2 regions of the Xenorhabdus griffiniae genome follow, and region 1 is predicted to be linked to the other one. Evidence: predicted binding sites of a transcription regulator. Region 1 holds the regulator's gene; the other holds the start of a gene.
What was found. The regulator CRP, encoded in region 1, controls carbon source genes, mostly activating them, when cyclic AMP is high. The targets are predictions, from matches to a motif close to ATGTGANNNNNNTCACAT.

Region 1 (3,661 bases):
AACCAATCACCAGGTACTTTCACCCCGTGGGAAGCTCTGCCATCTAATACGGACGTCCTATTTTATGAAGGACTTCACGGGGGAGTTGTCACGCCACAACACAATGTCGCCAGTCATGTTGATCTGCTAATTGGCGTTGTACCGATCGTCAACTTAGAATGGATACAAAAACTCATCCGAGATACGGGCGAGCGAGGGCATTCCAGAGAAGCGGTTATGGATTCCGTTGTTCGTTCAATGGATGACTATATCCGCTACATCACTCCTCAGTTTTCACGTACCCATATCAATTTCCAACGTGTCCCTACCGTTGATACCTCCAATCCCTTCTCTGCCAAAGCGATCCCCTCTCTGGACGAAAGTTTTATCGTGATCCGTTTCCGTGGACTCACGCAAATTAATTTCCCTTATTTGCTCGCGATGCTTCAGGGTTCATTTATTTCCGGCATAAATACTATCGTTGTTCCTGGTGGAAAAATGGGGTTGGCAATGGAATTAATTATGGCACCGCTTGTTAAACAATTACTGGAAGGCAAAAAAATCTCGTAATTTAATCTCTATTTAATTTTTAATAAAACAGGTAACAAAAAATAATGTTACCTGTTTTATTTAAATAAGCAGGTTATTTTTTGTGACAAAATTTTTTCCTTGTATACCAATCTCACTCCAAGATGCATGTAATTTCTCCCCCGCGAAGCGGGGAGAAATCAGGTTTCATATCGTGTTGTAAATTGCAGCTTGAAGTTTAATGCGTATAAAACACATCTTGAAAGACGATAGGTATATAAATGTAAAATCAATAAAACCAACTCTTCTGCCTGATTTCTGGTAATCTGGCAGTCAGTCTAATATGCTGAAGCGATACAAGAGAAGACAGAAGCGCTTTCCTGTGTTACAAACAAGGTTACAAGCGTGGACTGGCAAGGTATATGGGTTAAGATCAATATGCCTAAATTTTGGCATCTTTATAATCCATATAAAATTCCCGCTTGTCAGTTTTTCAGCAGGCTAATATGTTAAGCTATTGACTTTATAAAGCCAGCCTGAAGAGGAACGACAGTTTCTCACATCATAAAGGCAGAAATAACAACAGAGGATAAAGCGAATGGTTCTCGGCAAGCCACAAACAGACCCTACTCTTGAATGGTTTTTGTCACACTGCCATATTCACAAATATCCATCCAAGAGCACGCTTATTCATCAAGGTGAGAAAGCAGAAACGCTTTACTACATTGTTAAAGGTTCAGTTGCTGTTCTAATAAAAGATGAAGAAGGTAAGGAAATGATTCTCTCTTATTTAAATCAGGGGGATTTCATTGGTGAACTTGGATTATTTGAAGAGGGGCAAGAACGTACTGCATGGGTACGAGCCAAAAGTGCCTGTGAAGTGGCTGAAATTTCCTATAAGAAATTTCGCCAGTTAATTCAGGTCAATCCTGATATTCTGATGCGTTTATCTGCTCAGATGGCAAGTCGCCTACAAACCACTTCTGAAAAAGTAGGTAACTTAGCCTTTCTGGACGTTACAGGCCGTATCGCCCAGACATTGCTCAATTTGGCCAAACAGCCTGATGCAATGACTCACCCTGATGGTATGCAAATCAAAATCACACGTCAGGAAATTGGGCAGATTGTGGGTTGCTCCCGTGAAACGGTTGGCCGTATTTTGAAAATGCTGGAAGATCAAAGCCTGATCTCTGCACATGGCAAAACCATCGTCGTTTATGGGACGCGTTAATTCCCAATAAACCGAAACTCAGCCAGTGCAATCTATTACTTCGCACTGGCTTTTTTACTGTTATTTGTTTAACCAACGGGATATCGCCATTTCCAGCCGCACCATACCCTCTGTGATTTCGTCCTCAGGAATAATCAGTGATGGTGTAAAGCGCAAGATGCTGTCTCCTGCACTTAATAACATCAATCCCAGTTCTGCCGCCTGCTGCAATATTTCTTTGGCCTTGCCCTGATATTCAGCTTTCAATACAGCCCCAATAAGCAAGCCTTTTCCGCGAAATTCACGAAAGATACCATATTTTTGGTTCATCTTTTCCAAAGCATGAATGAGCATATCGTGCCGTTTTTCCACGCCCATCAGCACTTCTGGCGTATTGATAATATCCAGTACGACACAACCGATACGACAAGCCAATGGGTTTCCACCATAAGTCGTTCCATGGGCGCCCGTTTCCATTGCCGCCGCGATTTTATCTGTCGTTAACATTGCACTGATGGGAAAACCGCCCCCCAGTGCTTTTGCCGTCGTCAAGATATCCGGCTGTACGCCATAATGCTGGTAAGCATATAACTGCCCCGTGCGCCCTATTCCACTCTGGACTTCATCAAAGACCAACAAAGCCTGATGCTTATCACACAATTCCCGCACCCCATGCAGAAACGCCATTGTCGCAGGAGTCACTCCTCCTTCACCTTGGATTGGCTCCAAAACAACAGCACAAGTGTGATCATCGATTTCCGCTCTAACGGCATCCAGATCGTTAAAAGGCACATGAACAATATCGGCGGGTTTAGGCCCAAACTCTTCGGCATACTTCGGTTGCCCTCCCACCGAAACCGTGAAAAAGGTACGACCATGAAATGCCTGATGGAATGCAATGATTTTGGTTTTATTCGGATGATAACGGGTAATCGCATAACGACGTGCCAATTTAAATGCCGCTTCATTGGCTTCCGCCCCCGAATTAGCGAAAAAGACCTTTTGGGCAAAAGTCGCATCAATCAACTTTTGCGCTAAGGTTAAGGCAGGCTCATTGGTAAAAACGTTGCTGATATGCCACAATTTTTCACTCTGCTGTTTCAGGGCGTTCACCAAAGCCGGATGACAGTGCCCCAAAGCCAGAACAGCAATACCTCCGGCAAAATCTATGTATTCTTTACCCTGTTGATCCCATACTCGACTTCCTTGCCCTCTGACAGGAATAAAATTCGCCGGTGCATAAATAGGCAACATCACTTGATCATAGGTGTTTCTATTTGCTGCTTTATTTTCTACCATTTCCCTCACCTTATTTTTATACTTGCCATTTCGAAGTGAAATAATAGTCATAAAATATGAATAAAAAATCAATTAAGGGCAAATAAAAAAACAACAGAATGAGGGAGTATAGAGGTATCTGACTAATATCTGAGGAAATTATTCAACAATTCATGTCCCTGCTCACTAAGAATGCTTTCTGGATGAAACTGCACCCCTTCCAGTGGCAAAGTACGGTGACGTATTCCCATGATTTCATCTACGTCGCCATTACGCTGACTCCAGGCCGTCACTTCAAATGAAGCAGGAAGCGTTTCTGCGGCAATGACCAGAGAGTGATAACGCGTGACCGTCAATGGACGATCTAATCCTTTGAATACCCCTTGCTGGCTATGGTGAATCAGACTGGTTTTTCCATGCATTACTTCACGCGCTTTAACAACCTTGGCACCAAAAGCCTGACCTATTGCCTGATGCCCCAGACACACACCGAGGATGGGTAATTTCCCTGCAAAATGTGAAATCGCTTCCAACGAGATCCCTGCTTCATTTGGCGTGCAAGGCCCCGGAGAAATGACTAAATGAGTAGGCGCCAAATCTTCGATATCTTTAAGCTGAATCTCATCATTACGCTTAACTAAAACCTCTGCCCCTAACTCACAAAAA
Region 2 (3,661 bases), 1.4 Mb from region 1:
TGCTGTTCGGCAAGTTCTTCGCGCAGGCGAATGGTTGCTTCCAAATCTTCGCCATTTTCCAGGTTTTCCTGTAGGGAAGTGAATTGAGCAAATTTCTCATCACGCAGGAAATCAATACCATACAAGGCAACGCGACGGTAATCGCCGATGATGCGTCCACGGCCATAGGCATCAGGCAAGCCAGTTAATACACCAGATTTACGGCATTTCAGGATATCGGGGGTGTAAACATCAAATACCCCTTGATTATGAGTCTTACGATACTCAGTGAAAATTTGTTTCAGTTTTGGGTCTAGTTCGCGGTTATAGGCTTTACAAGAACCTTCAACCATTTTAATGCCACCAAATGGAATAATGGCACGTTTCAGTGGCGCTTCGGTTTGTAGACCAACAATTTGTTCCAGATCTTTTTCAATATAACCTGCATCATGAGAGGTAATTGTAGACGCAATGTCAGTATCAAAATCTAGCGGTGCATGGGTGCGGTTTTCGATTTTGATACCTTCCATGACTTTTTCCCACAAAGCGTCTGTTGCTTTTGTGGCACCCGCAAGGAATGATTCATCTCCTTCATATGGGGTGTAGTTTTTTTGGATGAAATCACGGACGTTGACTTCATTCTGCCAGCTACCCTCGTTAAAGCCTTGCCATGCTACTGAGAATTTTTCGTTTAACTCGGACATGATACTTCTACCTTTTAACAGTGGAACTTTTAAGAAACTTGACTTGGCGGCGAATTAATGTTTTTTGCTGCCACGTAAATAAATCAACCAATAAGTCAACCCAACCAATATCGCACCACCAATAACGTTACCTATCGTGACAGGGATCAGGTTATCGGTAATAAAGCTTGAAACATTAAGTTGTGGAAATCGTTCAGGGGTTGTCCCTGTTTTCAGCCAAAATTCATCTGGTGCGAAGTTTTTGATAATGATCCCGAATGGAATTAAAAACATGTTAGCGATACTGTGTTCAAAACCGCTGGCGACAAACATGCCAATTGGCAGGATCAACGCGAATAACTTATCTATCAAACTGCGTCCGGCATAGCTCATCCAGACAGCAAGACATACCATCAGATTGGCTAAAATGCCCAGACATACCGCCTCAATAAAGGAGTGGTGCATTTTATGATCGGCTGTCTGCAATACATTTAGTCCCCAAGTACCATTGGCGACAGCATATTGGCCGGAATACCAAACCAAAGCGACGAAAAACAGAGCGCCAATCAGATTACCGATATAAACGTTAATCCAATTTTTGAACATTTGAGACCAGGTAATACGTCCTGTCGCTTTTGCAATGATCGTCAACACGGTGGAAGTAAAGAGATCGACGCCACAAATAACGACCAACATCAAACCAAGGGAAAAACAGATCCCACCCGTTAATTTAGCTAGCCCATAAGGAATGGAAGAGGTCCCTGTTGTTGCCGTAATATAAAAAACAAAAGCAATGGAAATAAATACACCTGCCATGATTGCCGATAAATAAGTCACTGCGGGATGTTTATTGACTTTATATACACCAATGTCATCAGCGATTTGTGCCATTACAGCAGGTGAAAATAAATTGAAAGGGTTGTCAGTTTTCATCCTAACACTCTCTTTATCCTTAATTAATCATAGCACGCATTGATAGTAACAAACGGGGATTGACCTGAATTTGATATGGATCATATTAGACCGAAAGTCTAATGAGATATAGCCGCTTAAATGAGGTGATACGGTATTAATGATATGATTTATAAAGAAAAATATTTTTTAAAATTTATAAGAATATTTTATATAAGCAGTTTTAGCCTTTTAGATCTTAAAAGTAAAATAACAGGCTAAATTGTCATTTATTTGTTATTTCAAAATAAATTATATTTAACCTGTATTTTACTTTTTACGGTTAATAAACAATATACCAACCTAACTTCAAGATGCGTATGATTTCTCCCCCGTGAAGCGGGGAGAAATCAGGTTTCGTATCGTGTTGTAAATTGCAACTTGAAGTTTAATGCATATACAACAGCTTATTTATTGCTCCAAAATTCACGCTTGGCTTTTTGCAATTTTTCATAAGCAGTTAATAATGCTTGATGGGCTGGTAATGCTTTTAATTCTGAATCAACAGACCATAGACCATAGAAGCCGTTTTCTCCGGCAATGGCTGCTGAAGCAGCATCGACAGTGTCTTGACCGTACATTTTTACAAACGCCTGATAATATTGCTCTGGTTGGCGATCTTCTTCTTGAGTTAACAGTAACAGCGTTTGCAGGCAGCGGTAATAGTTCGCTCGCTCAGTGGTGAAAACGGAAGCGTTGAAATCCTGTGTCCATTCCACCCAAATCAAGGCTTGTTCCAAATCTTTGCCTGCCAGTGCCAGCATCGATTTCAATTCACCGATCCGCAGATTGCTCCAACCGTTATCTTTACCCACAGCAATGCCCAATAACTCACGGACACGGGTAAAGTCATCCAAACCTTCATCATCTAACTGTTCGAGAAGAGCCAGATAATCTTCTGGCTGCCATTGACTCTCCGGCAATGCCAGAATGGTATCACGCAGATGAGTTCCCATTATGTTATTGGCAATGTGCAGATCTTCGACAGGATAAATATCTGACATACCAGGAACCAGAATGCGGCAGGCGTAAACACCAAGGTGCTCATAATCAGCGATATAAACTTCAGCATCCAGTTTATTGAAGATCCCCATCAAGGTGGAGAACTCTTCTTCTGTTGTTCCACTGAAATTCCAGTCAGCAAATGCATAGTCCGCATCCTGCTTGAAGAGATCCCAACTGATTACACCGCTCGAATCAATAAAGTGAGTTTCCAGATTGGTATGTTCAGAAACTTCTTCATTATCAAAGCTTGGTGGCGTGAAGACATCCAGATCTTTCAGGCTCCGGCCTTGCAACAGTTCTGTGACTGTGCGCTCCAATGCAACACCAAAATCAGGATGGGCACCAAAGGAGGCAAAACAGGTGCCATTATTAGGATTGAACAGTACAACGCAAATGACCGGGAACTGTCCACCCAGTGAGGCATCGTAACAATAGAGCGGGAAACCTTCCTCCTGCAACTTATTGACTGATTCAACGACGCTTGGGTAGCGATCCATAATATCTTGTGGAATTTCAGGCAGACTGATGCACTCTGCGATAATGCGGTTTTTCACATAGCGCTCAAATACTTCAGATAATCCCTGCACACGTGCTTCGTTCATGGTATTGCCGGCTGACATGCCGTTTGAAACATACAAATTTCCGACAATATTCATTGGAATATAAATCGTTTGATTATCTGACTGGCGAGTAAATGGCAGGGCGCAGATCCCCCGCGCTTCATTGCCAGATTGTAAATCCACTAACTGGCTAGCACAGAGCGCGTTATCTGGATTGTAAAAACGATGCAGACGTTCGTCTAAGATCCCTTCTGGCAGAGAGTCATCTTCTGGCAACGGGAACCATTTTTCATCTGGATAATGAACAAAGTCGCCATTGGCAACGGTATTACCCAGATAAAAATCAGCAAAGAAATAGTTTGTCGATAGACGCTCAAAATACTCACCCAAAGCAGAAGCCAATGCCGCTTTCTTGCTGGCCCCCTTGCCATTGGTAAAGCACAGTGGGCAGTCACGATCGCGAATATGTACTGACCAAACATT

Region 2: focA (formate transporter FocA) is a predicted target of CRP. The motif match lies at 1,664-1,681, and genes of this name have one in related genera.

What each region holds. Positions count from the first base shown of each region.
Region 1 is NZ_CP147737.1:343,350-347,010, reverse strand. It holds gene WDV75_RS01580 (phosphoribulokinase) at 1-549, shown strand, start outside; gene crp (cAMP-activated global transcriptional regulator CRP) at 1,106-1,738, shown strand; gene WDV75_RS01570 (aspartate aminotransferase family protein) at 1,799-3,016, opposite strand; gene WDV75_RS01565 (aminodeoxychorismate synthase component II) at 3,139-3,661, opposite strand, start outside.
Region 2 is NZ_CP147737.1:1,787,025-1,790,685, forward strand. It holds gene pflB (formate C-acetyltransferase) at 1-683, opposite strand, end outside; gene focA (formate transporter FocA) at 738-1,595, opposite strand; gene ycaO (30S ribosomal protein S12 methylthiotransferase accessory factor YcaO) at 2,021-3,661, opposite strand, start outside.